2 regions of the Kitasatospora sp. NPDC085464 genome follow, and region 1 is predicted to be linked to the other one. Evidence: riboswitches for the same ligand, from Rfam matches in the RefSeq annotation. Region 1 holds a riboswitch; the other holds the start of a gene.

The links. Region 1 has a riboswitch for thiamine pyrophosphate ahead of ACIGG8_RS34140 (purine-cytosine permease family protein). Riboswitches for the same ligand answer to the same signal wherever they lie in the genome.
Region 2: linked by a shared signal. The riboswitch ahead of thiO (glycine oxidase ThiO) and the one ahead of ACIGG8_RS34140 (purine-cytosine permease family protein) in region 1 are both predicted to bind thiamine pyrophosphate.

Annotation. Positions count from the first base shown of each region.
Region 1 covers NZ_JBITTM010000049.1:51,073-65,952, forward strand. The annotation lists gene ACIGG8_RS34100 (hypothetical protein) at 225-488, shown strand; gene ACIGG8_RS34105 (hypothetical protein) at 485-685, shown strand; gene ACIGG8_RS34110 (aminopeptidase P family protein) at 810-2,309, opposite strand; gene ACIGG8_RS34115 (PP2C family protein-serine/threonine phosphatase) at 2,513-3,994, opposite strand; gene ACIGG8_RS34120 (bifunctional DNA primase/polymerase) at 4,610-5,242, shown strand; gene ACIGG8_RS34125 (DUF5926 family protein) at 5,436-6,419, opposite strand; gene ACIGG8_RS34130 (ATP-binding protein) at 6,550-6,996, opposite strand; gene ACIGG8_RS34135 (glycerophosphodiester phosphodiesterase family protein) at 7,403-8,227, opposite strand; gene ACIGG8_RS34140 (purine-cytosine permease family protein) at 8,424-9,791, opposite strand; TPP riboswitch at 9,865-10,011, opposite strand; gene ACIGG8_RS34145 (S1C family serine protease) at 10,220-12,112, shown strand; tRNA gene ACIGG8_RS34150 (tRNA-Ser) at 12,190-12,277, shown strand; gene ACIGG8_RS34155 (MFS transporter) at 12,502-13,788, shown strand; gene ACIGG8_RS34160 (FAD-binding oxidoreductase) at 14,056-14,880, shown strand, end outside.
Region 2 covers NZ_JBITTM010000012.1:83,668-98,547, reverse strand. The annotation lists gene ACIGG8_RS13000 (class II 3-deoxy-7-phosphoheptulonate synthase) at 1-115, shown strand, start outside; gene ACIGG8_RS12995 (bacterioferritin-associated ferredoxin) at 290-610, shown strand; gene bfr (bacterioferritin) at 615-1,094, opposite strand; gene ACIGG8_RS12985 (sulfite oxidase-like oxidoreductase) at 1,337-1,966, shown strand; gene pknB (Stk1 family PASTA domain-containing Ser/Thr kinase) at 2,026-3,804, opposite strand; gene ACIGG8_RS12975 (thiazole synthase) at 3,916-4,713, opposite strand; gene thiS (sulfur carrier protein ThiS) at 4,715-5,041, opposite strand; gene thiO (glycine oxidase ThiO) at 5,038-6,210, opposite strand; TPP riboswitch at 6,214-6,326, opposite strand; gene ACIGG8_RS12960 (NAD(P)/FAD-dependent oxidoreductase) at 6,412-7,620, shown strand; gene ACIGG8_RS12955 (Rv2175c family DNA-binding protein) at 7,663-8,028, shown strand; gene thiE (thiamine phosphate synthase) at 8,028-8,678, shown strand; gene ACIGG8_RS12945 (polyprenyl synthetase family protein) at 8,698-9,813, opposite strand; gene metF (methylenetetrahydrofolate reductase [NAD(P)H]) at 10,033-10,947, shown strand; gene ACIGG8_RS12935 (hypothetical protein) at 11,185-12,060, shown strand; gene ACIGG8_RS12930 (phytoene desaturase family protein) at 12,085-13,578, opposite strand; gene ACIGG8_RS12925 (DUF4126 domain-containing protein) at 13,612-14,241, opposite strand; gene ACIGG8_RS12920 (SAV_6107 family HEPN domain-containing protein) at 14,800-14,880, shown strand, end outside.

The sequences.
Region 1 (14,880 bases):
CGGAAAACCTTTCGGATCCACCTGCAACCCCCTGCCGGGATGGACGTCTATCAGGGTGAGAGGCGGGGAGAGCGAGCCGGCGGGGCCGGGGCTCGGGCCGGTTCCTCGGGACGCAGGCAAGGCGTCCGCGCATCCGACATCACCAGCACTGTGTCCTCTGGGGGGACTGTCACATGAACGCGTCCGTTATCGCCCGTATTACGAAGGTTATCCCGCTCGTTGTCGTGGCTGCCATCGGTGCCTCCGCCTGCGACGCCTCGGAGGCCGCCCTCCAGGCCGCCCCCGCCCCCACCGCCGTCCGATCCGCCACGAGCACGCCGGCTGCGGCCTCCGCGACGCCCACCGAGGCCGCGCCGAGCGCCGTCACCGCCGCCCCCTCCGCCGCCCCGACCGCCACCGCGCCGCCCGCCGTCGAGACGCCCGCCGTCGTGGCCACCACGGCCACGGACACCACCAGGTCGGCAACGAGTGGAAGTCCTTCGAGGTGACCGCGGACTGCAACGGCAGCCTCGGGGTGGCGCCGGCCGAGCTGGTCGGCGTCCTGCGGGGCAACCCGGTCGAGTACGCGTTCCGGGTCGGCCTGAAGCGGACCGGAAGCGCCGGCCCGGTGGAGATCCAGGTCGGCGGGGACTCGGACGGCCACCACGGTGCGACCGTCGCCGTCCGGCCCACCGTCCAGCGCTGACCCCCCGGACGCACCGGGGCCCGGCCTCCCGAGCGGTTCGGGAGGCCGGGCCCTTCGGCGTACGGCGGCTCGGACCGGGTCCGGACCGGTTCGGACCCGGTTCAGCCAGGCCCTCGGGCCGGGCTCAGGCCAGCGAGGCCATCCAGGCCTCGACGTCCTCGGAGCGGCGGGGCAGGCCGGCCGAGAGGTTCTCGTTGCCGTCGGCGGTGACCAGGATGTCGTCCTCGATCCGGACGCCGATGCCGCGGTACTCCTCCGGCACGGTCAGGTCGTCCAGCTGGAAGTACAGGCCGGGCTCGACGGTGAGCACCATGCCGGGCACCAGCAGGGCGTCGACGTGCTCCTCGCGGCGGGAGTGGGCGCAGTCGTGAACGTCCAGGCCGAGCATGTGCCCGGTGCCGTGCAGGGTCCAGCGGCGCTGCAGGCCCAGCTCCAGGACCTTCTCGACGTCGTACGCCGAGGCGTCCAGCAGGCCCCAGGCGAGCAGGCGCTCGGCGAGCACCCGCTGCGAGGCCTCGTGGAAGTCGCGGAAGCGGGCGCCGGGCTTCACCGCGGCGATGCCGGCCTCCTGGGCGTCGTACACCGCGTCGTAGATCTTGCGCTGCAGCTCGGTGAAGCGGCCGTCGATCGGCAGGCTGCGGGTGACGTCGGCGGTGTACAGGGTGTGGGTCTCCACGCCCGCGTCCAGCAGCAGCAGCTCGCCGGGGCGCACGTCGCCGTCGTTGCGGACCCAGTGCAGGGTGGTGGCGTGCGGGCCGGCGGCGGCGATGGTGCCGTAGCCGACGTCGTTGCCCTCGACCCGGGCGCGGCGCCAGAAGGTGCCCTCGATCCAGCGCTCGGAGGTGGCGACGGCCTGGCCGAGCTCGCGGACCACGTCGGTGAAGCCCTTGACGGTGGCGTCGCAGGCGGCGCGCAGCTCGCCGATCTCCCACTCGTCCTTGACCAGCCGCAGGCCGCTCAGGAACTCCTTGAACTCGGCGTCCTTGTCGGCGTCGAGGGCGTCGGCCAGCGCGGCCTCCAGGCCGGCGTCGTAGCCGCGGACGATCCGGGTGGGGACGGTGGAGTCCCCGGCGGCCGCGGCCAGCTCCTCGGCGGCCTTGCGGACGTCGCGGGCGGGCAGGCCGAGCAGCTGCTCCTGCTCGCTCAGGCTGTACCGGCGGCCGACCCACAGCTCGCCGTGGCCGTCCAGCCAGAACTCGCCGTTCTCGCGGTCCGAGCGGGGCAGCAGGTAGAGCGCGAACTCGTGGCCGGTCCCGCCGGTCGGCTCGGCGACGAGCACCGCGTCCTCGGTCTGGTCGCCGGTGAGGTGCACGTACTCGCTGGAGGCGCGGAAGGCGTAGTCGGTGTCGTTGGAGCGCACCCGCAGGTTGCCGGCCGGGACGACGAGGCGCTCGCCCGGGTAGGCGGCGGACAGCTTGGCGCGGCGCTCGGCCGCGTACGGGGCCTGCGCGACCGGGGAGAGGCCGTGCAGCTCGGTGTCGGCCCAGCCGGACTTCATCGAGGCGGCCAGCTCGTCGGAGATCTCGCCGTAGAGCCCGTTCTTGCGGCCCTTGAACTCCTGCGGCTCGTCGCCGCCCTCGGCCTCGGGGTTCTCGGCCACCGCGGGGGTGCGGTCCTCGGTCACGTGCAACGCCTCCTTGGGGGTGGTACCGCCGCCCCTCGGGGGAGTGTCGGATCGCGACACGCGCGGGCGGCCGTGCGTCCATGGTACGGACGCCCGGTCGCTCGTCGGTTCGGGCCCGGTACATCCGTCCGGGCCCGGTCCGGGTGCCTCCGTCCGGGCCCTGCGGACCTCGGGGAGACGTGTGCACGCGCGGGAGCGCGCGGCTACTCGAAGCGGGCTGCCAGCAGCATCAGGTCGTCGGTGGCCGTCGTCGCGGCCTCCGGGGCCGGGCAGACGGCGAGCAGGTGGGCGCAGAGCCGGTCCGGGTCGATCCGCACGTCGCGCGGGGCGTCGGCGGCGGCCCGGCGCAGGTTGGCCTGCCCGGCGTGCAGGGTCGGGCCGCAGCGGCGGGCCAGGCCCTCGGTGTAGAGCAGCAGGGTGTCGCCGCGCTCGGCGGTGAACTCCACCCCGGGCGCCTCCCAGCAGGCCAGCATGCCGAGCGGGGCGGACAGCGAGGTCTCCACGAACTCGGCGCCGCGCCGGCCGACCAGGACGGGCGGGCAGTGCCCGGCGCCGGCCAGGGTGACCCGGCGCTCCTCGGGTTCCACCCAGGCGTAGACGGCGGTGGCGGTGCGGGTCGGCTCGGTGGTCTTGAGCAGCAGCTCCAGGTCGCCCAGGACGGAGACCGGGTCCTCGCCCTCCAGCACCGCGTAGGCCCGCAGCGCGGCCCGCACCCGGCCCATCGCGGCGGCCGCGCCGGGGGCCGAGCCGGGGCCGGCGCCCGGGCCGTCGCCGGAGACGGAGCCGACGGTGAGGCCGACGGTGCCGTCCGGCAGCGGGATCGCGTCGTACCAGTCGCTGCCGCAGGAGCGGTCCAGCCCGGCCGGGACGAGCCGGGCGGCCAGTCGCAGCCCGGCGGTCTGGGGGAGGTGGTCGGGCAGCAGGCCGCGGCGCAGCGCCTCGGTGGTGCGCCGGATCCGTTCCGCCTCCAGCTGCTTGGCGAGCAGCGGGGCGGCGATCGCGCAGTAGTGGCGAGCCAGTTCGCGCCGGCACTCGGTCGGCTCGGCGGGCTCGTCCCAGAACCAGAGGGCGGCGGCGAGCGGGCCGTCCTCGGGGGTGGCGAGCGGCAGGCCGAAGGCGCCGCCGAGGCCGAGGTGGACGGCGAGTTCGCGCAGCCGGGCGCCGATGGCCGGATCCTCGGCGAGGTCGGGGGAGTGCAGTTGCTCGGGCCGGTCCCGTTCGCGCAGCAGCCGTCCGAGCAGGCTCTGCTCGGGCGGGACGGTCTCCAGGGCGCCGAGGCTGGCGCGGTCGAGGCCGAGGCCGACCGGCTGGCCGGGGCCGCCGCCGGGCATCCGGGTGACCAGGACGCCGCGGCGGGCGCCGAGCAGGGCGGCGCCGGAGGCGAGGAGGGTGTCCAGGGTGGTGGCGAGGCCGCGGGCCCGGGCGAGCCGCTCGGTGTGCTCGTGCAGGGCGGTGATATCGGACAGGCGTCCGGCCAAACGGTCCTGCACGGCGGTGGACGGTGCCGTGCGGTCGTCGGCCGGGCCGTCCGGTGCGCCCGGTGCGTCCGCGGGGCCGTCCTGGGCGTCGGCGGGGCCGGGGAGTCCCGGCGGGTCGAGGACGGTGAGCCCGCCTGCGCAGCCGGTCTCGCCCGGCTCGGCGGTCGTCGTCGACGGGAGGGCCGTCGGCGGGTGGGACTCGGTCATGCCGCCACTCCTGACGCGGTGCTACGTGCCATGCGAAACCCCCAGGTACGGCCAATGTGGAGCGAGCACGGCCAAAGGGCGTGTTTCGCCTCGATTCGCTACTACTCGTCATTGATCGACAGCAATGCCACCACTTCTACACAGGCCATTCGGGGCATGTCCAGATCCAGGACGACGCGGTGGCCGGTTCCACGGCCATTGCGACCCGGTCGGAGGGCGTGCGGGGTTCGTGTGCGCGCCGGTCGGACCGGGAGGCATGGAGCGAGCCGCGAACGGGCAGAACCGAGGGGACGGACCGGGCGGCCGTCCGGATCGTATGCCCGTGCCGCCCGGGAGCCGGGTCGGCCGGAAGTCTCTCACTCGTACGGTGGAACCAAACGCGCCCGGGCGGCGTCCATCCGGTCGCATACGGGATTCTCGTTCCAAGGGCTGTTTCCAGTGCACGGCCCTTCTCATGTCGTGCTCCACACCGTGCTCCTCGTCGTAGCCGCCCCGTCCGCATTGCCGCCCGCTCCGCACCGCCCGGGGCCGTGCCGCGGCGGGCCCGCGCGGAGGATCCCGACGGATGTCGACGGAGCGGAGCGAGCCGAGCGGTCAGGGAAAGGAACGAGCGCCATGCGTGAGAACCCGAAGGACCGGTCGGAGGAGCGTGCCGCCCGACTGGCCGCGGCCCTGGCGGCCGCCGTCGACCACCGCTGGCCCGTGGTGCCGGGCACCGTGCTGAGCGGTGGGCGCTGCTCCTGCGGCGACCGGGACTGCACCGTCCCCGGCGTGCACCCGCACGACCCCTCGCTGCTGGCCGCCACCACGGACGCCCGGATGGTGCGCTGGTGGTGGGAGCGGCAGAGCCCGGACGCGACGGTGCTGGCCGCCACCGGCTCCACGGTCTCGGCGGTCAGCCTGCCCGCGGAGGCCGGGGCGCGGGCGCTGGCCTACCTGGGCGCGTTGCGGATGCCGCTCGGCCCGGTGCTGGCGATGCCGGGCCGCTACGCGCTGCTGGTGGCCCCGTACTCGCTGGATGCGCTCGGCGAGATGCTCGCCCAACTCCCTTGGGTGCCAGGATCGTTGCGCTATCACGGGCCGGGCGGCTTCCTGCCGCTGCCGCCCGGCGGCTCGGCCGGCCGGGTGCGCTGGGTGCTGGCGCCGCGACCGGGGGTGGGCGGGGTCTGGCTGCCGCAGGTCGGGCCGCTGCTGGGCGAGTTGGTCGATGCGACGGTCCGGTTGGACAGCGGCCGCTCGGCGTACTGATCCGCGGTGATCCACGCGGCCCGCCGGAAAAACAAAAGATCCGGCCGCTGGCGACGGGGGATGCACCAGCGGCCGGACTCTTTAGACAGTAACAAGGATCCGCGCCCGCGCCAATTTCCAAGACGCCCTCCACGCCCGGAAATTGCGCGTTCACCGCGACAATGTGACGCGTATCACGCGGAACCTGCGCGCTTTAGTTCAGGGTGACCTGACGGTTCACCAGGTTCGCGCGGGCGCGACGCTCCTCGGCGGTCAGCGGGGTCGTGTCGGCGAGGACGGCGGCGAGCCGCTCGCCGAACTCGGCGGCCGGCTTCTCGCAGTCGGCGGCGGTCATCGCGAGCGGCAGGTCCCACACCGGGACGGTCAGGCCGTGCGCGCGGAACGAGCCGACCAGGCGGGTGTCCGGGCCGAGCGAGGCCTCACCGGCGGCGTTCAGCCGGGCCAGCGCGTCCAGCAGCTGCTCCTCCGGGACGGTCATCACCCAGCGCAGGTGGTTCTTGTCCGGGGTGCCGCACCAGTAGGCGGCGTCGACACCGGCCAGCTTCTCGGTCGGGATGGCCGAGGCGTTGGCGCGCTCCAGGGAGGCGGCGACCTCGCCGGTGGCGGTCTCGGCGTCCTCCAGCCAGAACTCGAAGCCGGTGTGCACGGCGGGCGCGAACGCGGCGGTGGCGTCCAGCATGTCCTGCAGGCGGCGCCCACCCGGCACGGTCCGGCGGGCGGGCACCGGGGTGCCCGGCTCGGTGGCCAGGGCCAGCTCCAGGGCGTCGCCGAGGTCGCGGCTGAGGTCGCCGGAGGAGGACTGGGTCTGCAGGCCGAGCAGGATCGAGCCGTCCTGGCGGCGCAGGGCCGGCCAGGCCAGCGGCAGCACGGTGGCCAGGGTCACCGACGGGACCTCGCCGTTGGCGCCCTCGGCCACCCCGGCGGCCAGCGTCAGCGGCACCGTGGCGGCGGGCACCAGCTCGCGCAGCGCCACCCAGTCGGCCTCGCCCGACAGGCCCTCGAACGGGCGGTGCACCAGCTCCTGCACCGCGTGCGAAGCCTCCCGGCCGTGGCAGGCCTTGTAGCGGCGGCCCGAGCCGCAGGGGCAGTCCTCTCGGGCCCCGACCACGGGGATCTCGCCCGTGACGGCGGTGGTGGACTGACGCTGCGGCGCCTTCTTGGCGGCCTTCTTGCCCATGGTGCGGCTCTCCCGGGAACGGTGGTCCTGTGTCCCGGGAAGCCTACTGACGTTCCTCCGGCACCCGCGCTACCCCCGGCGCGCGCGAACGCGCCGGGGCGCGCCGGCACCGGGGGCGCGAGGACGGGCCCTACGCGCTGCGGGCGTCGCCCCCGGTGCGCCGGGCGTGCCGGCTGCGGGCGGGCAGCGCCGCCCAGACCGTCACCTCGCCGGGCGCGTCGCGCACGCCCCAGTCGCTGGCCAGCCGGTCGACGATGCCCAGGCCGCGGCCGCCGCGCGAGGTCAGCGAGGGACTGGCGGGCAGCGGCCGGGTGGCCGCCCCGCCGTCGGTGACCTCCAGGGTGAGCACGCCGTCGGCGTGCATCTGCCAGCGGACCAGCACACCGCCGTCCGGCTCGTCCGTGCCCTCGCCGTGCTCCCGGCCGCCGTCCGCGGCGTGCGCCCCGGACGGCACGGAGGGGCCGGACGGAACGGACGGCACGCCGACCAGCACCTGCCCGAGCACCTCGGCTCGGGCGCTGCGCCCGAGCGCCGGCAGCGGGCCGAGCGGACGGGCGTACCGGCACGCATTGCTCAACAGTTCGGAAAGGATCAGTACGGCATCATCGATGACCGGTTCGGGTATCTGCCGGTCGCCCAGATCTCGACGCAGTCGGCGCCGTGCGACCCCGACACTCGCTGGGCCGTGCGGCACTGCCATGGTCGATGAAGTCGGCACTTCACGCGCCACCATCAACGCCACCCCCGGACCTCCTTCAGCGTATGCCGAGGGAGAGATGCCCCTTGGTAATGCGTCGGAAACGAGCACCGGACGATCCCGCGAGCCCATTTCGAGCACGGCGACGGACGGTCGACCGGAGGTCATTCCGTGCTCACCCTCTGTCGCCCGGGGCAAGGAATTCCGGCAATATCGCGCGCGGAAGGTTTGACTGCCGACCAGACCGATCAGTCCGCACCGGCACGGCCGTCGGTGCGTCGGCGGATCACCTGCCGAGCTGCGCCAGCACCTCGGCGGGCCGGTTGGTGATGATCGCGGACACACCGAGTTCCAGGCAGAGCTCGACGTCGGCCGGTTCGTCCACCGTCCACACGTGCACCTCGTGCCCCAGCTCGCGCAGCCGGGTCACCAGCTGCGGGCGGGCCCGCACCAGCTCGATGCCCGGCCCGGCGATCCGCGCCCCGCCCGGCAGCGCCGCGCCCTCGCGCAGTCGGCCGACCAGCGGCAGCGCCCGCTCGAACAGGAACACCCGCCGGAACTCCGGCGCGGCGGCGGCCACCCGGTTCAGCGCGACCGAGGAGAAGCTCATGATCCGGGCGGACGGGCGGTCGTTCTCCCGGGCCGCGCCGATCTTGAACCGCTCCAGCATCCGCAGCAGCTCGGCCTCCACCAGGCCGCGGAAGCGCACCGGGTGCTTGGTCTCGATCGCGAGGTCCACCGGGCGGCCGCAGTCCACCGCCAGCTCCAGCAGGCGCTCCAGCCGGAGCACGCCGCGCAGCTCGGGGTCGGTGCTGGGGCGGCCGGTCTTCCAGGCGCCGAAGTCGTACGCCTCCAGCTCGGCGAGCGTCATCGCCGAGACGGTGCCCCGGCCGTTGGACACCCGGCCGATCCGCCGGTCGTGCACGCAGACCAGGTGGCCGTCGGCCGTCACCCGGACGTCGCACTCCACCGCGTCGGCGCCCTCGTCGAGCGCGCGCCGGAAGGCGGCGAGGGTGTGTTCGGGCAGGGCGTGGGAGGAACCGCGGTGGGCGATCACCTGGACGGGCACCGCGGTGCGCGCCGCCGCCGAGGACAGGTCTGGGCTGGTCACAGGGCCAACGATAGGCGGCGGAGGTGACGGGGAGGCGAAGACGGCCCCAACCTGTGGGGCCGTCTGCCGGTTGCCGGGGGGTCGCCGGGCGTCCACGCGGGGGATGCCCGGCGCCCGCGCGAGGGTCGTCGTGCGCCCGCGCGAGGGGTGCCCGGCGCGTCGGGTGACGGCGCGCCGGGCCCCGGGGCGCGGGGTGTCAGCGCGCCGTGCGGCGGGAGAGCGGGGTGAGCGCCCAGGTGGCCAGGGCGGGCACCAGGAAGGCGAACAGCGAGGCGGAGGTCCACTCCTGCGGGGTGAAGTGCAGGGCGTCCTGGGCCGAGGTCCAGAAGTCCGTCCACCAGTCCGCCACCTTGGTCGGCGCGATGAACTGGTAGACCGCGAAGCCCAGCACCCACGGCAGCAGCATCGTCCAGCGGCCCGGCGCGTCCTCGGCGAGGTTCCAGCCGCGGCGCCCGGCGCCGAGGAAGAAGTCCACCGCCAGCACCGCCAGCAGCGGCACGAACACCGAGCCGATCAGGCCCAGGAAGTTGTAGTAGCTGTCGGTGAACTTGTCGATCTGCAGTGCCAGCACGGTGGTCAGCACGCCGATCCCGCCGCTCAGCATCCGGCGGTCCACCTTCGGCAGCAGGTTCTGCACCGACATCGCGGTCGAGTACACGTTGGCGAAGGACTGGTCGGTCTCGCGCAGCACCAGCACCAGCAGGAACAGCCAGCCGGCCCAGACGCCCAGGAAGGAGTCGAAGATCTTGTCCGGGTCGCCGCCGGACTGCAGCAGCGCCATCAGGCCGAGCACGTAGCACCAGACCTGGGCGATCGTGTACCCGGAGAAGCTGCCCCAGAACGCCGAGCGCGCGGTGCGCGAGTGCCGGGTGTAGTCGGCGGCCAACGGGACGAAGGAGACCGACACCGCGATCATCGCGTCGGTCGCGCCGAGGAAGCCGTGCCAGTTGCCGGCGCCCGGGTCCGGCACGCCCTGACGCCCCAGCTGGACGGTGAAGTACACCATCGCCACGGCCACCGCGCCGGCCACGAAGCGGCGCAGCACCGCGATCGAGCCCAGCGGCCAGATCGTCAGCGCGGTGGTCACAGCCCCCGCGAGCAGCACGAACAGCCAGCGGTAGCCGGTGGTGTGGGCGACGGTCTGGGCGCCCGCCGAGATGGTGAGCAGTTCGAAGACGCCCCAGCCGATGCACTGGACGATGTTCAGCACCGTCGGCAGGTACGACAGCCGGGTGCCGAACAGCCCGCGCAGGTTCGCCATCGCGGGGGCGCCGGTCCGGGCGCCGATCAGCGCGGCCACGCCGAGCATCGCGGTGCCGACGGCCGTGCCGACCACGATCGCGGTCACCGCGGCGGCCAGCGACAGCTCGCTGCCGGGGGCGCCGAGCACGGTGGCGGCGGTGGAGAAGCCGATCAGGCTGACGCCCAGGTTCATCCAGAGCGCGAAGTGGTCGCGGAACCGCAGCGTGCGCGGCGGTTCGGTGTCCAGGACCAGCGGCGCCTCGACGCGTTCGAGGCGCTCGGAGCGGTCCAGGACGGCGGTCGCGGCACCCGTGCCGGCCACGGGGCCGGAGGAATCCGCGGGGGCGGGGAAGTCCCCGGAGCCGGGGGCACCCGAAGAAGAGGATGGCGAAGCAGACGGCATGGCCGATACTCCCTACGCCGGCATTACCCGGACAGGTTCCGGCGGTCTGCGCCCCCTCGACCGTGCGCCTCGCTCGCGTGGCGTACGGTCGACATGCGCACTCTCAGCCTGGTCGGTCCAAGCTCCCGCGTGTCAGTTTGGAGCGACAGGCTAACCGGCAGGGGGGCGAACGCCCAAGGCCACGGCGTGCGCGGTCCGCATCGCGGGACGCCAGGCGGGGAGGGGAGCCCCCGGCCGTCGGCACCGGCTAAGGATTCTTATGAGTTCTTCAGAGGGGTCCTTACGGCAATCGAATCGACAATGCGAAAAACTATGGTCCTTGGTTCTGCCAGCTATGGAGGTCGTCCGTGAGCACCGAGCGCGAGGTTGGGCCCACCGGGCCGCAGGGGGAGCAGCCCGCCGGCCAGGGGGCGGCTGAGTCGGCTCCCGACGGCCCCGCTCAGGGCGGGCACAAGCCGACCATGGCCTTCCGCCGGGTCACCGAGCCGGAGGCGGCGGCCGACGCCGTCGACGCCGCTCCGGCGGACGCGGCCCACGCCGGTGCCGCTCCGGCGGAGGGCGGCCACAAGCCGACCATGGCGTTCAGCCGGGTGCCCGAGTCCGCGGCCGAGCCGACGGGGTCGGAGCCGGCCCCGGAGGCCGCCGCGCCGGAGGGCGGGCACAAGCCCACCGTGGCCTTCACCAAGGTCCCCGCGCCGCAGGCACCGGCCGAGGCGCCCGCCGCACCCGTCGCAGCTGCCGCACCCGTCGCGCCGGTTGCCGAGGAGCCCGCCGTCGACCCGGCCACCGGGTACATCGACGCGCCGCCGCCGGTCCTGCCGCCCGCGCCGGCCGCTCCCGCGGCCCCGGTGCTGCCGCCGGCCGCCAACCCGTACGCCACGCCGACCCACGGCGTCCCCGCCGCCGGCGCGCACGACCCGTACGCCGCCGCATCCGCCCCCGGCACCCCGGCCGCGCCCGGCGCACACGGCCACCACCCGTTCGGCGCCGGCCAGCCGCTCGGCGGCTGGGGCCCGACCCACGACGCCACCTCCGGCGGCGCGGGCCACCCCGGCGGCCCGTCCGGCCCGCTGGGTTACCCGGCCGACTACCCCGGTGGCCCGACCGGCGGCGGCCCGCGCAAGAAGCGCGGCGGTCTGGTCGCCGTGATCGCGGCCGTCGCGCTGGTCGCCGGGGTGGCCGGCGGCGCCGTCGGCGTCACCGTGGCCGACCGCAACGGCAGCAGCAGCTCCGCGGACGACCACCGCAGCACCACCGTCCAGGCCAGCGACACCCAGAAGAACGAGCCCGCCCCCGGCTCGATCGCCGCCATCGCGCAGAAGGCGCTGCCGAGCGTCGTCACCATCAAGGCGCAGGGCAACGGCGAGTCCGGCACCGGCACCGGCTTCGTCTTCGACACCGAGGGCCACATCCTCACCAACAACCACGTGGTCGCGCCGACCCTCAACGGCGGCAAACTGACCGTCAAGTTCGCCGACGGCACCTCGTACAACGCCTCGGTGCTGGGCCACGCCGAGGGCTACGACGTCGCCGTCATCAAGATCGACAACCCGCCGAAGAGCAAGCTGGCCCCGCTGCCGCTGGCCGACTCCGACAAGGTCAACGTCGGCGACGCCACCGTCGCGATCGGCGCGCCGTACGGTCTGGAGTCCACCGTCACCAGCGGCATCATCAGCGCCAAGGACCGCCCGGTCGCATCCGGCGACGAGACCGGCTCGCAGGCCTCGTACATGAACGCCCTGCAGACCGACGCCTCGATCAACCCCGGCAACTCCGGCGGCCCGCTGCTCGACTCCGGCGGCGCGGTGGTCGGCATCAACTCGGCGATCCAGTCCAACGCCTCGGCCAACGGCCGGGCCGGCAGCATCGGCCTGGGCTTCGCCATCCCGATCAACCAGGCCAAGTGGGTCGCGGACACCCTGATCAAGACCGGCAAGCCCGTCTACGCCAAGCTCGACGTGCTGCGCAACGACGACTACAAGGGCGACGGCGCGCAGATCCAGACCAAGGACATCCAGGGCCAGCCGGCCGTCACCCCCGGCGGCGCGGCCGACAAGGCCGGCCTCAAGCCGGGCGACGTCATCACCAAGCTCGGCGGCGTGCCGATCGAGAACGGCCCCGCCCTGGTCAGCCGGATCTGGACGCACAAGCCCGGCGAGACCGTCGACGTCGAGTACACCCGCAACGGCCAGACCCTCACCACCAAGGTGACCCTCGGCCAGCGCGACGGCGACCAGTGACCCCCGCCCGCTGACCCGCGACGCCGCGAAACCGTGTGCGCCGAACCCCGCCGGACCCGTTAGGCTGACCTCCGCCTGGAGAGCTGCCCGAGCGGCCTAAGGGAACAGTCTTGAAAACTGTCGTGGCGTGACCCGTCACCGTGGGTTCGAATCCCACGCTCTCCGCCGGTAGGAGAACCACCTGCTCAGGGCGGGTGCCGACATCGAGTCGGCACCCGCCCTCTGCGTTTGCGGGCACCGGTCCCGGTCGTCGCGGCGGCCCAACCGGCCGCTGTGGCCGCGGGCTTACGGGCCGGGGGCGGTACGCCCGGGGTGGAGGTCGAGGCGGTCGCTCGGCCGGTGGACCGTGCTTGCCCTCGACCGGGTCGAGGGTCCTAGCGTCGCCCGGCATGACCGAGGCCGCCGTTCCCACCGCCGCCGATCCCGCGGCCGCCGTTCCCGAGGCCGCCGATCCCGACGCCACCGTTCCCCGGGCTGCCGTGCGGTCGCCGCTGCCCCGGCCCTACCTGCTGTGGCTGGCCGGCACCCAGGCGGGACTGCTGGGCGACGCCGCGCTGTACTTCGCCCTCGGGTGGGCCACGTCCGCGCACGGCGGCGGGGCGACCGGGCTCGTCCTGACCGCGATCACCGTGCCCCGGACGGCCCTGGTGCTGCTGGGCGGCGCGGTCGCGGACCGGGTCGGCGCCCGCCGGGTGATGCTCGCCGCGGACGCGGTGATGCTGGTCGCGACCGCCGCCCTGGCGCTGGTGGCGGGCAGCCGCGGCACGCCGCTGTGGCTGCTGGTCGCGGCGGCCGCCGTGATCGGGACCGTCGACGCCTTCCACCTCCCGGCGAGCGGGTCGATGCCCAACCGGCTGGTGCCCGCCGACCGGCTGCCCCGGGCGCTCGCCCTGCGCCAGGCCGGCGGGCAGGGCGCCGCGCTGCTCGGGGCGCCGCTGGGCGGCCTGCTGGTCGCCGTCGGCGGGCTGCCCGGTGCGGCGGTGGCGGACGCGGCGAGCTTCGGGGTCGTCCTGCTGGTCCTGCTGCGGCTCCGGCCGGGGGCGGCCGCGCCGTCGGCCGCGCCGTCCGACGCGCCGGCCGGCCTGTTGCGCGAGGCGGCGTCCGGCGTCCGGCTCGCCCTGCGCGACCCGCTGCTGCGCGCCGCGCTGCTGCTCACCGGCGCGGCCGCCGGGGCGCTGCTGCCGGTGATGTCACTCCTCGCCCCGCTGCTCGCCCGGGCGCACGGCTGGACGGCGGGCACGGCGGGGCTGGTCACCGGCGGACAGGCGGCCGGGGTGCTCGCGGTGGCAGGTCTGATCGCCTGGCGGGGCGGGCTGCCCAGGGCGGGCGTCGGGGCGGCGGCCGGGCTCTGTACGGCGTCCGTGGGGGTCACGCTGCTGGCGCTGGCCGCGGGACCGGCGGCAGCGGTGGCCGGCAGCGCGGTGACGGGCGTCGGCTCCGGGCTCTTCGCCTGCCACCTCGGACCGCTGGTGGCGGCCGGCGCGCCGGACTCCCATCTGTCCCGTGTGCAGGCGCTGTTGACGCTCGTGCAGAGCGGGGCCCTGGTGCTCGCCAACGCGCTGCTGGGCGTGCTCGCCGACACGGCGGGCGCGACCCTGCCCACCCTCCTCTGCGCCCTCGCCGCCGGCACCGCCGGCCTGACCGCCCTGGCCGGCCCCACCCTCCGGCGGGCGTGACCCGTGACCGGGGTGTGCGGGTTGCGCCCGGGAACGCCCGCTGCCACGCCCGCCGGAGCCCCGGCCCGGGTGCCTTCCTGCTGCTCTCCTGCGGCCCGGCGGGCGTCCCTCCCCCGTCCCTCCCCGTCCCTCCCCGTCCCTCCCCGTCCCTCCCCGTCCCTCCCCCGTCCCTCCCCGTCCCGCGCCGCCCGGGGCCCACTTGCCCCTCTCCCGGCACGCGGGCAGAGTGCGGAGGGGGAGCTGGTCGGGCGGCGAGCGGAGGCGGCGATGGGTGATCTGACGGACCGACTGGCGCAGGGCCTCCCGGCCGGGGCCGTGGTGGTGGATCCCGACGTGACCGCCGCGTACAGCCGCGACATGGCCGGGTTCTGCGCGGCCGGCGTGCCCGCCGTGGTGGTGTTCCCGGAGACGGTCGAGCAGGTGCAGCACGTGATGCGCACGGCGACCGAGCTGCGCGTGCCGGTGGTGCCGCAGGGTGCCCGGACCGGGCTGTCGGGTGCGGCGAACGCGGTGGACGGTTGCGTCGTGCTGTCGCTGGTGAAGCTGAACCGGATCCTGGAGATCGACCCGGTGAACCGGATCGCGATCGTCGAACCGGGTGTGGTGAACGCCGAACTCTCGCGTGCGGTAGAGGAGTTGGGCTTGTCCTACCCGCCGGACCCGTCCAGCTGGGAGTCCTGCACGATCGGCGGCAACATCGGCACCGGCGCGGGTGGGCTCTGCTGCGTGAAGTACGGCGTCACCAGTGAGTACGTGCTCGGCCTGGACGTGGTGCTGGCGGACGGGCGGCTGCTGTCGACCGGCCGCCGGACGGCCAAGGGCGTGGCGGGGTACGACCTGACCCGGCTGTTCGTCGGCTCGGAGGGGACGCTCGGCGTGGTGGTCCGGGCGGTGCTGGCTCTGCGGCCCGCGCCGGCCCCGCAGTTGGCGCTGGCGGCGGAGTTCCCGAGTGCGGACGCGGCCGGTGCGGCGGTCTGCGAGGTGATGGCGCGCGGTCTGACCCCGTCGCTGATGGAGCTGATGGACGCGGTGTCCGTGCGGGCGGTCAACGAGCTGGGGCAGATGGGGCTGCCCGAGTCGACCCGGGCGCTG
Region 2 (14,880 bases), on a different contig from region 1:
GGTCATGGTGGACGACCTGCACCAGCGCTACGAGACGGCCTGCGACCCGCGGCTCAACCGCAGCCAGTCGCTGGACCTGGCGTTCCTGGTGGCGGAGATGTACCGGGGGCAGTGATCCCCGCGCACGGCCGGCCCCCGGGCCGGATGTGACGAAAGCCCCTCCGGTTTCGGGGTTCCCGAGCCCGGAGGGGCTTTTTCGTACCCGGATCGCCGGGTAAGGTGAGGCTTAGTGAGCTAAGGCAAGCCTTAGTCAAGATCCACTCGACGCTTCACCCCGGGAGAGACCGCGATGTACGTGTGCATGTGCCATGCGGTCACCGAGGACCAGGTGAAGAAGGCGATCGACGGGGGTGCCAGCTCCCCCCGCCAGATAGCGAAGGGCTGCAAGGCCGGCACCGACTGCGGGTCCTGCGTGCGCCGGATCCAGGCGCTGCTCGGCGAGCACGGCGCCCGGCCCTGCCCGACCGCCCGGCTGGCCGCGAAGCTCGGCCTCGCCGACCCGCAGCCGCAGCCCGCGCAGCCGCAGCCCGCGCCCGCCGCGCCGGCGCCCGCCGCGCCGGCGCCCGCCTCCGGCCCGATCGCCCCGGTGCTCCCGCTGCGCGCGGCCTGAGGCCTCAGGACTCCGGCTGCTCGATCAGCTGGGCGAGGTAGAGCGGCTCGCCCAGCTTCGCCAGCAGTTCCAGCTGGGTGTCGAGGTAGTCGATGTGGTGCTCCTCGTCCGCCAGGATGTCCTCGAAGATGTTCGCCGAGGTGACGTCGTTCTTGGCCCGCATCACCACGATCCCGCGCTTGAGCCGGTCGATCGCCTCGACCTCGACCTGGCGGTCGGCCTCGAACATCTCCTGGACCGTCTGGCCGATCCGGACGTGGAACAGCCGCTGGTAGTTGGGCAGCCCGTCCAGGAACAGGATCCGGTCGGTGAGCGTCTCGGCGTGCTTCATCTCGTCGAAGGACTCGTGCCGGGTGTACTTGGCGAGCTTCGTCCAGCCGAAGTTCTCCTGCATCTTGGCGTGCAGGAAGTACTGGTTGATCGCGGTCAGCTCGGCGGTGAGCTGTTCGTTGAGGAACTCGATGACCTCGGGATCGCCCTGCATGGCGGTGCCTCCTGCGCTCGTCCTGGGGTGGGTCCCGTCCTGGGGGGGCCTGCGCTGGGAATCCTGGCACCGTGGCGGGAGGAAATTCCAGTAAGTTCACACTCACTAGGACATGTGTCGGAATATCCGATTTCGGCGGATTGGGCAGGCCGGCGGCCGACCGTTGGCCCGTACGGGCGGGGCGTGAATCCTCACAAAGGGGCGCGCGCCGGGGCTCGTCCGCCGTCTGTCACCATGGATCCATGGGTCAGTCCAAACACGAACCGCTGCAGCCGTCTGACCCGAGGCTCCCCCCGGGCCAGCGCGTGCAACGCGGCTGGCCCGCCCTGCACTACGGCCCGGTACCCCGCTTCAAGCCGCTGACCTGGGACCTCCAGGTGTTCGGCGCCACCGCGTCGGCGGAGAAGCACAGCTGGGACTTCGAGGCCTTCAACGCCCTGCCGCGCACCACCGTCGTCGCGGACCTGCACTGCGTGACCAAGTTCTCGGTGCTCGGCAACGAGTGGACGGGCGTGTCGGCGGCCGCGGTGCTCGACCTGGTGCCCCCGGCCCCCGGCGTCACCCACGTGATGGTCTGGGCGGAGTACGGCTACAGCGCCAACCTCCGGCTGGCCGACTTCGCCGACCCGCGCACCCTGCTCGCCACCCACCGCAACGGCGAGGCGCTGACCGCCGAGCACGGCTTCCCGGTCCGGCTGGTCGTCCCGCAGCTGTACGCCTGGAAGGGCCCCAAGTGGGTCCGCGCGGTGGAGTACATGCGGGCCGACCGGCGCGGCTTCTGGGAGGAGCGCGGCTACCACAACCTCGCCGACCCCTGGCGCGAGCAGCGGTACTCCTACCAGGAGGAGCCGGGCGAGGGCCCGCTGCGCTGAGCCCGTCCGGCGGGGCCGCGGCGAGCCGCCCGGAGGCCGCGGCGGACCGCCGGGAGCGGCTAGAAGAGCGAGAACCTGACCGTCACCGGGCTGTGCTGCGGGCGCCGCTCGCCGGCCGCCGGGGACTGGCCGTTGACCTTGACCGCGCCGAACACGTCCCAGCCGGTGGTCTGCATCGTGAAGCCCGCCGCCTGCAGCGCCTTCTGCGCCTCGTCCTTGGTCAGCCCGGTGACGTTCGGGACCGGCACCATGCCCTTGCTGACCACCAGCGAGACGGCGGCGTTCTCCTGCAGCTGCTGGCCAGCCGCCGGCGAGCTGCTGATCACCGAGCCCTCCGGCACGGTGTCGTCGTACGTCTCGGTCACACTGCCCCTGGACAGCTGGGCGCCGGCCAGGGCCGCCGCGGCGTCGGCGGCGCTCCTGCCGACGACGTCCGGCACCGCGATCCGCTTGGGGCCCTTGGAGACGGTGACGGTGATGCTGTCGCTGCGGCGGGCGCGCGCCCCCACCCCGGGGTCCGTGGAGATCACCTGCCCGGACGGGACGGACTCGCTGAACGCCTCGACGAACCTGCCGTGCAGGCCCTCCTTGTCCAGGATCCGCTGCGCCTCGGCCCGGTCCTTTCCGAGTACCCCGGGCACCGCGCCGTACAAGCCCTCGGACAGCCCGTAGGTGGCGCCGCCGACCGCCAGCACCAGCGCGGTCAGCGCGGCGGCCCAGATCACCGCCTTGCGGGGGATCCGGCGCAGCACGCCGGGCCGGCGCTCGCGCACCGGGGCGGGCTCGTCGTACGGGCGCGGCTCGGTGAGCAGCTGGTCCATCAGCTCCGGCGGCACGTCCAGCACGCTGGTGCGTTCCGTCGGCGGGGCGTCGGCGGGCTGCGGCAGCGGCTCGATCACCGAGGTCGGCTCGCTGGTCGGGTAGCGCGGACTGGGCCGGGTGGAGGCCGGCGGCTCGGCGTCCAGCTCGGCCGGGGTGAGGGTGCGGCGGGCCCGCTGGAGCGCGGCGAGCAGCTCGACCGCGTCGTACGGGCGGCCGTCGGCGGCCCGGGCGCAGGCGGCGGCCACTATGGCGTCCAGCTCGGGGCCGACCGCGGGGGCGACCAGGGACGGGGCGGGGACGTCCTCGTGCAGGTGCTTGTACATGACCTGGACGGGGTTGTCGCCGGTGTGCGGGCGGCGGCCGGTCAGCATCTCGTACAGCAGGATGCCGGCCGCGTAGACGTCGACCCGCTGGTCGGTGGGGGCGTCCGGGAGGATCTGCTCGGGGGCCAGGTAGGAGACGGTGCCCAGGACCGTGCCGCCGGTGGCGGTGTCGGCCGAGGTGGGCGCGCCGTCGGCGGTGCCGAGCACCCGGACCAGGCCGAAGTCGGCGACCTTGACCAGGCCGCCCTCGGTGATCAGCACGTTCTCCGGCTTGACGTCGCGGTGGACCAGTCCGGCCCGGTGGGCGGCGCCCAGGGCGGCGAGCACCGGCTCCAGGACGTCCAGGGCGGCCCGGACGGAGAGCGCGCCGCGGTCGCGCAGCAGGTCGCGCAGGGTGCGGCCGGGGACGTACTCCATGGCGAGGAAAACGTTTCCGCCGTCCGCGCCCTGGTCGAAGACGTTGACCACGTTGGGGTGGGTGAGCTTGGCGACCGCCTTGGCCTCGCGGATGAAACGGGCGGTGAAGCCCTCGTCGCCGGCGAGCGCCGGGTGCATCACCTTGAGGGCGACCACCCGGTCCAGCCGGGTGTCGGTGCCCTTGTAGACGGTGGACATCCCGCCGGTGGCGATGCGCTGCTCGACCCGGTACCGGTTGTCGAGCAGGGTGCCGATCAGGGGGTCGTGCAGTGCCATGTCCACCCGGCGAGTCTAGTGCCGGGCCGGGCGGCCGGACCCTGGGGACACCGCCTCAGGGCCCGGCTGTGCCCGGCTTGTGACACGCCGCCCGCCCGGGGCGCCGGGCGTTCAGAACGCCGGTCGTTCCCGGGTGTCCAGGTCGGCGCGGCCGGCCATCGCGGAGGAGGCCTCGGCGTGGAAGCGGCGCGGGATGCGGCCGGCGCGGTGGGCGAGCCGGCCCGCCTCGGCGGCGTGCCGCATCGCCTCGGCCATCAGCACCGGCTCCTGAGCCCGGGTCACCGCGGAGGCCAGCATCACCGCGGCGCAGCCCAGTTCCATGGCCAGCGCGACGTCGGAGGCGGTGCCGGCGCCCGCGTCCAGGATCACCGGGACACCCGCGCTCTCCACGATCAGCTGGAAGTTGTGCGGGTTGCGGATGCCGAGGCCGGAGCCGATCGGCGAGCCCAGCGGCATGATGGCGGCGCAGCCCACGTCCTCCAACTTGCGGGCCAGCACCGGGTCGTCGTTGGTGTACGGCAGCACCGTGAAGCCGTCGTCGACGAGGGTCTCGGCGGCGTCCAGCAGCTCGATCGGGTCCGGCAGGAGGGTCCGCTCGTCGGCGATCACCTCCAGCTTCACCCAGTCGGTGCCGAGCGCCTCGCGGGCCAGCCGGGCCGTCAGCACGGCCTCGCCGGCGGTGAAGCAGCCGGCCGTGTTGGGCAGCACGCGGATGCCGTTGCGGGTCAGCACGTCCAGGACGGAGCCCTGGGTGGAGGCGTCGACCCGGCGCATCGCGACGGTGGTCAGCTCGGTGCCGGAGGCGAGCAGCGCGCGCTCCAGGACCTCCAGGCTCGGCGCGCCGCCGGTGCCCATGATCAGCCGGGAGGAGAAGGCCGTCCCGGCGATGGTGAGCAGGTCGTCGGCCATCTCAGCCTCCCTGCACGGCGGTGAGGATCTCGATCCGGTCGCCCGCGCTCAGCGGCGTCTCGGACCACGAACTGCGGGGCACCACGGCCTCGTTGAGGGCGGCGGCGACGCCGGTGTTGGCCCGGCTCACGGTGGCCACCAGCTCGGCGAGGGTGGTCGTGGCGGGCAGCTCGCGGGGCGTGCCGTTGACGGTCAGGACGATCCCGGTCGGCGCCGTCCCGGCCCGCGCGGATCCGCGCGGCGCGGGCTCGGTGGGTGCGGTCGCGGTCGCGGTCGCGGCGGGTGCGGTCTCGGCCGGTGCGGATCCGGTCGGTGCGGTCTCGGTCATGCCTGGGCCTTCGTGGTGGAGCGGTCGGGGGAGAACCGGGTGGGGGTGAACGGCCTTGCAAGCTCAGGGAGTTCGCCGGTGGCCAGGTACTCGGAGAGCAGGTCGGCGGTCACCGGGGTGAGCAGCACGCCGTTGCGGTAGTGGCCGGTGGCGGCGATCAGCCCGGGAAGGGTGGTCGGGCCGAGCAGCGGTGCGTTGTCGGGCGAGCCGGGACGCAGCCCGGCCGAGGTCTCCGCCAGCGGGAGTTCGGTGATCCCCGGGACCAACTCGTGCGCGTCGCGCAGGAGTTCGTACACCCCTCCGGCGGTGACGGTGGTGTCGTAGCCCTGCTCCTCGGTGGTCGCCCCGATCACCAGCTCGCCGTTCTCCCGCGGCACCAGGTAGACGTGCCGGCCGCGCACCACGGCGCGGACGTTGCGGGAGAGGAACGGCCGGAAGGCGTCGGGGACGCGCAGGCGCAGCACCTGCCCCTTCACCGGGCGGATCGCGGGCAGCACGCCCTCGGGCAGACCGGCCAGCCGGTGGCTGTGCGGGCCGGCGGCGAGGACGACCTGGTCGGCGGTCACGGTCTCGTCGGTGCTCAGCCGGGCGCCGACCGCGCGGCCGCCCTCGACCAGCAGCTCCACCGCCCCGGCGGGCCGGACGACGACACCCGCCCGCTCCCCGGCCGGCAGCAGGGCGGCGAGCATCCGCCGGCCGTCCACCTGGTGGTCGTCCGCGACGTGCAGGCCGCCGCGCACACCGGGGGCGAGCATCGGCTCCAGCCTGCGGGCCTCCCGGCCGGTCAGCCACGTCGAGTCCAGGCCGAGCCGCTGGTGGAAGGCGTGTAGTTCGCGCAGCTCCTCGCGGTCGTCGGAGTCCAGCGCCACGGCGATCGTGCCGCAGCGCCGGTAGCCGGTGTCCTGGCCGCCGCTCGCCTCGGTGAGCTCGGCGGCGAAGGCCGCGTACCGCTCGTTGGAGGCCATGCCGAGCCGCAGCAACGGCTCCTCGCCGTACTGGAGCTCGGTGACCGGGGCGAGCATCCCGGCCGCGACCAGGCCCGCCCCGCCGCCGGGGGAGGGGTCGACCACGACGGTCCGCAGCCCGCGCTGCGCCGCCCGCCAGGCGACGGCGAGGCCGATGATGCCCCCGCCGATCACCAGGACGTCGGCGCGGACGTCCGATGGCATGCGTGTCAAAGCTGCTCTTCTCCCTTCGCCGGTATGACCCGGATCAGGTTCGGACGGTCGCAGGCCGTGCCAGCCCGCCTCTCAGCCCGGTTCGCCGGGCTCCCGTGATGGTGTCCCCACCATAACGCCGGGGCCGGGGGCGGCCGAAGGGCCGTACGAAGGGTGGGACGGCCCCCGGGCCGCCGCGTGGTGCTGAGTACAGTGACGGGCGTGGCAGAGCTGAGCGGAACGGATCAGGTGGTCGTCGTCGGAGCCGGGCTGGCCGGGGCGCAGTGCGCCCTGAAGCTGCGGCAGGGCGGGTGGCGCGGGCGGATCACGCTGGTCGGCGAGGAGCCGCACGCGCCGTACGACCGGCCGCCGCTCTCCAAGGACGTGCTGCTCGGCAAGAGCGACAGCACCGCCCTGGACATCGACTACGCGCACCTCGGCATCGAGGTCCGCACCGGAGTCCGGGCCGCCGGCCTCACCCCCGGAGTGCTGCACACGGACGGCGGCGACCTCCCGTACGGCTCGCTGGTGATCGCCACCGGCGCCGTCCCGCGGGCCCTGCCCGGTGCCGAGCGGGCGCACCTGCTGCACACCCTGGACGACGCGCTGGCGCTGCGCGCGCTGCTGCGCCCCGGTCTGCGGCTGGTGCTGGTCGGCGCGGGCTGGATCGGCGCCGAGGTGTCCACCGCGGCCCGCGCGGCGGGCTGCGAGGTGACCGTGGTCGAGGCGGGCGCGGCGCCGCTGCCCGGCGCGCTGCCGACCGTGATCGGCTCGGCGATGGCCGCCTGGTACACCGAGGCCGGCGTCGACCTGCGCTGCGGGGTCGGCGTGGCCGCCGTCGAGCCCGGCGCGGTGTTGCTGGCGGACGGCTCGCACCTGCCCGCCGACGAGGTGGTGGTCGGCATCGGAGCCCGGCCCGCGACCGAGTGGCTGGCCGGCTCCGGCGTCGAGCTGGACGGCTCCGGCGCCGTCGTGGTGGACGCGCGGCTGCGTACCGGCCTGCCCGGGGTCTTCGCGGCCGGCGACTGCGTCAGCTACCCCTCGGCCCGGGCCGGGGCCCGGCTCGCCGTCCAGCACTGGGACCACGCGCTGCAGTCCGGCGAGGCGGTGGCCGCCGCCGTCCTCGGCGCGGACGCGCCGCCGTACGACCCGGTGCCGTACTTCTGGTCGGAGCAGTTCGGGCGGATGGTCCAGTACGCGGGCCGGCACGCCGAGGGCGACGAGGTGCTGTGGCGCGGCGGTCCGCAGGACGACTCCTGGGCGGTGCTGTGGCTGCGGGGCGGCGTGCCGAGCGCGCTGCTGACCGTGGACCGGCCGCGCGACCTCACCCAGGGGCGGAAGCTGATCGAGCGCGGTACGGCGCTGGACCCGGCCCGCGCCGCGGACCCGGCGGTGCCGCTGAAGTCGGCCGTCGCGGGGTAGCGGCTGGTGCGCGGCAGGCCGCGGAGGTGGCAGTCTGGTGGCGTGAGTGAGATCGAAAGCAAGATTGAAGCCCTGGTCCCCGAGTGGATGTACCTCCCCGACATCTCGGAGCAGTGGGGGGTGCGGGTCACCGAGGTGCGCGACCTGGTCCGCAGCGGCGGGCTGATTGCCATCCGGCGGGGCCCGAACAAGTCGCTGCAGGTCCCTGCGGCGTTCATCGACGGCCAGGGGCTGGTCAAGCACCTGTCCGGCACCCTGACCGTGCTGCGCGACTGCGGGTACAACGATGTGGAGATCCTGGAGTGGCTCTTCACCGAGGACCCGTCGCTGCCCGGCAGCCCGATCCAGGCGCTGCGGGAGAACCGCGGCACCGAGGTCAAGCGCCGTGCCCAGGCGATGCTGATCTGATGGCCGCGGACACGCTGCGCGCCCGCCTGGCGGACGCGCGCCTCTACCTGTGCACCGACGCCCGCCGGGAGCAGGGCGACCTCGCCGAGTTCCTCGACGCGGCGCTGGCGGGCGGGGTGGACGTCGTCCAGCTGCGCGACAAGGGGCTGGAGGCCAAGCAGGAGCTGGCGGCCCTGGAGGTCTTCGCCGACGCCTGCCGCCGGCACGGCAAGCTGCTGGCCGTCAACGACCGCGCCGACGTCGCGCACGCGGCCCGGCCGGACGTGCTGCACCTCGGCCAGGACGACCTGCCGGTGCCGGCCGCCCGGGCGATCCTCGGCGAGGACGTCCTGATCGGCCGGTCCTGCCACGCCGAGTCCGAGGTGGACGCGGCGATCGCCGAGCCCGGAGTGGACTACTTCTGCACCGGCCCGGTCTGGCCGACCCCGACCAAGCCGGGCCGCCCGGCACCGGGCCTCGGCCTGGTCTCGTACGCGGCGAAGCAGGCCACCGACCGTCCGTGGTTCGCCATCGGCGGGATCGACCTCGGCAACCTGGACGAGGTGCTGGCCGCCGGTGCCCGCCGGATCGTCGTGGTCCGGGCCATCACCGCCGCGGAGGATCCGCGGGCGGCCGCCGCCGAGCTGTCCCGCCGCGTGCGGTCCAGCTGATCCCGGGCCGCCGCCGTCCTCAGTACTTGCGGACGGTGGCGGCCTCGGCCAGCGCCAGCAGGACCCCGCGGGCCCGCTCGTCCACCAGCGGGGCCGCCGCCAGGGCGGCCAGCGACTGCCGCATCAGCTCCTCGATCCGGCCCTCCACCAGCTCGGGCGCGCCGCTGCGGGCGACCAGCTCGCGCAGCCCGGCGACCTCCTCGGGCGCCAGGTCCGGCGCGCCGAGCCGCTCGTCCAGGTGCCGGGCGTCCGCGGCGGGCAGGCCGCGCATCGCGTGCGCGACCAGCAGCGTCCGCTTGCCCTCGCGCAGGTCGTCCCCGGCCGGCTTGCCGGTGACCGCGGGGTCCCCGAACACGCCGAGCAGGTCGTCCCGCAGCTGGAAGGCCTCGCCCAGCGGCAGCCCGAACGCCCCGAGGGCGTCCACCAGCTCCGGTCCGGCCCCGGCCAGCAGCGCGCCGACCTGCAGCGGGCGCTCGATGGTGTACTTCGCGGACTTGTAGTGCAGCACCGTCCGGGCGCGGTCCAGCGCGCCGTCGTCCGTCGAGTCGCCGGCCACCGGCTCCAGCACGTCCAGGTACTGGCCGAGCATGACCTCGGTGCGCATCAGGTCGAACACCGGCTTGGCGGCCAGGACGGCGGCCGGCTCCAGGCCCGAGCGCAGGAACAGTTCGTCGCACCAGATCAGCAGCAGGTCGCCGAGCAGCACCGCGGCCGAGGCGCCGTACTGCTCGCGGTCGCCGCGCCAGCCGCTGTCGCGGTGCAGCGCCTCGAAGCGGCGGTGGATCGAGGGCAGGCCGCGGCGGGTGTCGCTGCGGTCCATCAGGTCGTCGTGCACCAGGGCACTCGCCTGGAGCAGTTCCAGGGCGGCGGCCGCGTTGGCGATCCCGTCGCCCCCGGGGGGCGTGGCCGGGCCGCCGGCGGCGCGCCAGCCCCAGTAGCAGAAGGCCGGGCGCAGCCGCTTGCCGCCGTCCAGCAGGAAGTCGCGCAGCGCGTCGGAGGCGGGCACCAGCTGGGGCGAGATCTTGCCGAGCAGCGCGGACTGGCCGTCCATGAACGCGGCGAGCGCGGCGTTGACGCGTGTGCGGACGTCCTCCACGTCAATGGGGTTGGCCGGCCGGGTGCTGGACGAGGTCACGATGGGGCTCCGCTGGTTCTCTGGGGTGCAGCAAGCGTAGCGGGGCGGCCGGGAACGGGCGTGCGAGCGGGCCCGCGGGGGTGGTGCGACGGGGTCGGCGGACGCGGTGCGACGGGCCCGGAAGGGACGGCGGGGGCCAATCGGAATGCCGTCCATCAGTTGTCTCAATCCGTGGAACCGAGTTGTCCGGTCTCCTCGAAGGCCGGATAGCCTGCCAGCATGGCACTCGGAATCGCTTCCACGAGAGCGGATCGCGCACTGACCGTCCGCGAGCTCCTGGCGGCCGGCAAGCGCTCCTTCTCCTTCGAGTTCATGCCGCCGCGCACCGAGGTCGGCGAGCAGAAGCTCTGGGACGCCATCCGTCGACTCGAACCGCTCGACCCGAACTTCGTCTGCATGACGTACGGCGCGGGCGGCTCCTCGCGCGAGCGCACGGTCAACATGGTCGGCCGGATCGCCACCGAGACCACGCTCACGCCGGTCGCGCACCTGACCGCCGTCGACCACTCGATCGCGGAGCTGCGCAACATCATCGGCCAGTACGCGGACCAGGGCGTGCGCAACGTCCTCGCGGTCCGGGGCGACCCGCCCGGCGACCCGATGGGCGAGTGGGTCAGTCACCCCGACGGCGTCACCTACGCGTACGAGCTGGTGGAGCTGATCAAGGGCATCGGCGACTTCTGCGTCGGCGTCGCGGCCTCGCCGAACATGCACCCGCGCTCGACGAACTGGGACGACGACATCCGGCACTTCGTGGCGAAGATCCGCTCCGGGGCCGACTACGCGATCACCCAGATGTTCTTCGAGGTGGACGACTACCTGCGGCTGCGCGACCGGGTGATCGCCGCGGGCTGCGAGACGCCGATCATCCCGGAGATCATGCCGGTCACCAACGCCAAGCAGCTGGAGCGCTTCCCGCAGCTCAGCGGCTCGGCCTTCCCGGCCGACCTGGAGGCCCGCCTGCGGGCGGCCATCGACGACCCGGCGGCGCTGCGGGCCGTCGGCATGGAGCACGCCACCGCGATGGCCGAACGGCTCCTCGCCGAGGGCGCGCCCGGTCTGCACTTCATCACGCTGAACCACTCGACGGCGACGCTGGAGATCTACCAGAACCTCGGGCTGCACCAGCGCTGAGGTCCCGCGGCCGGCCCGAGCAGGGCGGGTCCGGTCGTCCGGGTGGTCCTTGCGACCGGCGTGCTGACGCCGGGCGTTCACGGGCCCGTCACCGTCCCGACGGTGGCGGGCTCGGTCGTGTGCGGTCGGTACCGGGTGCGCCGGGAACGCGATGCGGTACCCCGGCCGTTGAACCGGTACAGTCGCCGCACACCCGCGGCGGACACGTGCGGGCACGCGACTGGAGGTAGCGGGCGGATGGGCATCGGATACCTGCTGCTGTACGCCGCGTTGGCGGTGGTGGCGCTCTGGCTGGTCGCCGAGGTGCTGCTGCAGAACCGGGCGCCGGTGCACTGGCGGGTCCTGGCCCTGGTCGGCTTCCTGGGCGTGGCCGGCGGGATGGGCGCCGGGTCGGTCGTGGTGATCGGGGCCGGTGCGGCGCTGTTCGCGGTCGGCCAGACCTTCGTCACGCTGTCGGTCAAGCGCGGCTACCGCGACGGCTGGTCCCTGCGGAAGGCCGACGGCAGCCTGCCGGGCCCGCTCGCCAAGGTGCCGCTGCTCGGCGCCCTCACCGGCGGCGGGGCCGCGGTGGCGGCGGCCGTGGTCGCCGAGGAGCGGATCGGCGAGGTCAGCGCCGTCGAGGAGCCCCCGGCCTTCGAGCCGACGCCGACGCCCGAGGACGAGCCGCAGGTCGAGCAGACCGCCGCGTTCGAGATGCAGGAACTCGCCCAGGACGGCATCTACGCCCCCGCCTACTACGAGCAGCAGCAGCCGCAGCAGCAGGCCCAGGACCCGTATGCCGCCACGGCCTACCAGGGCGGCTACGACCAGCAGCAGTGGCAGACCCAGCAGCAGCCCGCCTTCGCCTACGACCAGTCCTACGGCGGCTACCCGCAGCAGGACCTGCAGCAGGACCCGTACGGCGCCTACCAGCAGCAGGGCCAGCAGCCGGGCCAGCAGCAGGACCCGTACGCGGGCTACCAGCAGCAACAGCAGACCTGGGACCCGAACGCCCACCAGCACCAGCAGCAGTGGCAGCCCCAGCCCGACCCGCAGGCCCAGGGCATCCCGCAGCAGCAGGCGTACGACCAGAACTACGGCTACCAGCAGCAGAACACCTGGCACCAGGGCTGACGAACCCGGGGTGGGCTGCCGGGCCTAGGCCGGCCCCACCAGGTTGGCGGCGATGCAGGCCGACATGCCGACGCGGGCCAGCCCGCCGCCGGGGTGGGCGGTGCCGCCGATCAGGTAGAGGCCGGGGACCGGGGACTCGTTGGCGGTCCTCAGCCAGCCCCCGTCCGCTCCGGCCAGCACCGGCAGGGCGACCGAGCCGCCCGGGGCGCCGGTCTCCCGGCGGGTGTCCTCCGGGGTGCGCACGACCCGCCACAGCACCCGCTCGCGCAGGCCCGGCACGGCCGCGTCGACGTGGGCGAGCAGCCGGTCGGCGTAGCGCTCGGCGACACCGGGGGCGGTCCAGTCGACGACGCCCTGCGCCGGGACGGTCGCGGTCAGCACCACGCTCTCGTGCGCGTCGTCGGGGCGCAGCGCGGGGTCGTCCGGGCGCAGCACCTGCACCGTGGGGCGCTCGCACAGCGGGCCGGCGCCGGTCAGGGCCCGCTCCTCGGCGGCGAGGTCGGGCGCGTGCACCACGGTGCGGTGGGCGGTGCCCTCCGGCCGGGCGCCGCGCAGGGCGAGCAGCACGCAGAACCGGCCGGGCGCCCCGGACGGCCGCCACGCCCCGGCCGGCTTCCCGGGCCACTCGGCCAGGCCGCGGCCGAACAGCGCGTCGGCGTCCATCGCCGAGAGCACCAGGTCGGCCTCGATCCGGCCGTCCGGCGTCTCGACGCCGCGGGCGCGGCCGTCCTCGACGACGACCCGGGTGACGGGCGTGTCGAAGCGGAAGTCGACCCTGCGCAGCTCGCAGCGCCGGTACACCGCCTCCGCGAGGGCGCGCAGGCCGCCCCGGACGTACCAGACGCCGAAGGACTGCTCCATGTACGGCAGCACGGTGGCCCCGGCCGGGGCCAGGCCCGGGACGAAGCCGTAGCGGACCGCGGACTCGAACAGCAGGGCGGTCAGGCCGGGGTGCCCGTCCAGTTGCCGCGCCGCCACGTCGTGGAGGGTCCACGGGGCGGCGCGGCGCAGCCGGGCCAGGCCGGTGCGCGGCGGGACGGGGTACGGGTCGGTGCCCAGGAAGCCGGTGTCGGCGGGGAGCGGCTCTTCGAGCAGCGGGCGGCGGGTGGCCTCCCAGACCGTCCGGCCGTCGTTCATCACCGCGCTCCAGCGGGCGCCGGAGCCGGCCCCGAAAGCCGCGTCCAGGGCCTGGCTGACCCCGCCGCGGGAGGCGTTGGGCAGGGTGACGGCGGTGCCGTCGGGGAACAGGTGCCGGCTCTCCGGATCGACCGGGGCCAGCTCGACCAACTGCTCCAGCGGCTCCTTGCCGGTCTTCAGCGCGAGGTCGCGGTAGACCGCGGGGAGGGCGAGCAGCCCCGGCCCGGTGTCGAAGGCGAAGCCGTCGCGCTCGTGGCGGCCGACCATGCCCCCGTACGTACCGCTCGCCTCGCAGACCGTCACCCGGTGGCCGAGGGTCGCCAGCCGGGAGGCCGCCGCGAGCCCGCTCATTCCTGCGCCGATGATGACGATCCGTGCCATGGCACCCGATCCTAGGGGCCCGGGAGGCCCGGCTCAGACCCCCGGCTGCCGGGCGTACGCGCCCTGCACGCCCTGCGCGGCCTTGGCGGCCCGGCGCTCGCGGCGGCGGGCCCGGAAGGCGCGGATCTTGCCGATCACCAGGCGGACCAGCAGCAGCCCGGCCACCAGGACCACGGCGGCGATCGAGGCGGCCAGCCACGGGTGGAAGATCGCCAGGGTGACCAGGCCGGCCACCGAGAGGTCCTCCGCCATGCTGACCACGATGTTGCTGGCCGGCTCGGGGGAGGTGTTGACGGCCATCCGCAGCGAGGCCTTCACCAGGTGGCTGACCAGCGCCGTCGTCCCGCCCATCGCACCGGCCACGACCTCGCTCAGCGAGCCGGGGTCGTTGCTCGCGATCAGGACGCCCACGGTGGCGCCGGCGATCGGCCGGATCACGGTGTGCACGAGGTCCCAGACGCTGTCCACGTACGGGATCTTGTCGGCCACCGCCTCCAGCGCGAACAGCACGGCGGCCACGACCAGCACGTCCGTGCGCTCCAGCGCGTGCGGCACCGACTGTGCGTCGGCGAACCGGCCCAGCAGGCCGAGCAGCAGCACCACCGCGTAGGCGTTGATGCCGCTGGCCAGTCCGCTGGTGAAGATCAGCGGCAGGATCGTCATGGCCTCCCCCTTCTCGTGAACCCGGGCCGTTCCGCCCGGCCCCGCCGTACCGTACCGGGAGCCGGGACGCCGTACGGCCCGGGGCCGGTTCCGCGCGGGGTCTGAGTACGGATACTCAGGTCCGCGGTTGAGTACGTCAGCGGATGGCCTCCGACCTGCGGAGACGGGAGAGTGGTGGCACCCGGGAGGAGCGGCGCGTCGGGCGCCGCCCCGCCCGGGTGGCGGATCCGTCCGTCCCTCCGGCCGTGAGTGCCGGGGGACGGCGGCGGAGATCCGCGAAACGGGGCTGGTCACGGTCCCCGCACCGCCGACACGGGGCGGCGGAGCGGGCCGGGGGGAGACCGGCCACGGGGGAAGTTCGCCACCGCCGCCCGTGGGGGGACGGCGGAGCGACGGCACACGGCGGCGGCGCGGACCGGGGGAGGGCCCGCGCCCGCCGCCGATCGCGTTTCCCGGTCTCCGTCCCGGAACGGACGGATTGTCAGTGGTGCCGTTCACGATGGAGGGGCACGGACCACCCGGTCCGCGCACTGCCTCGGAACGGGGGAGACCATGACCATCAGCCGTCCTGAGCCCGTCACCGCCCGCCTCCACTCCGCCGCCCACCCGTACACCCCGGACCAGCCGGGCGGACGCCCC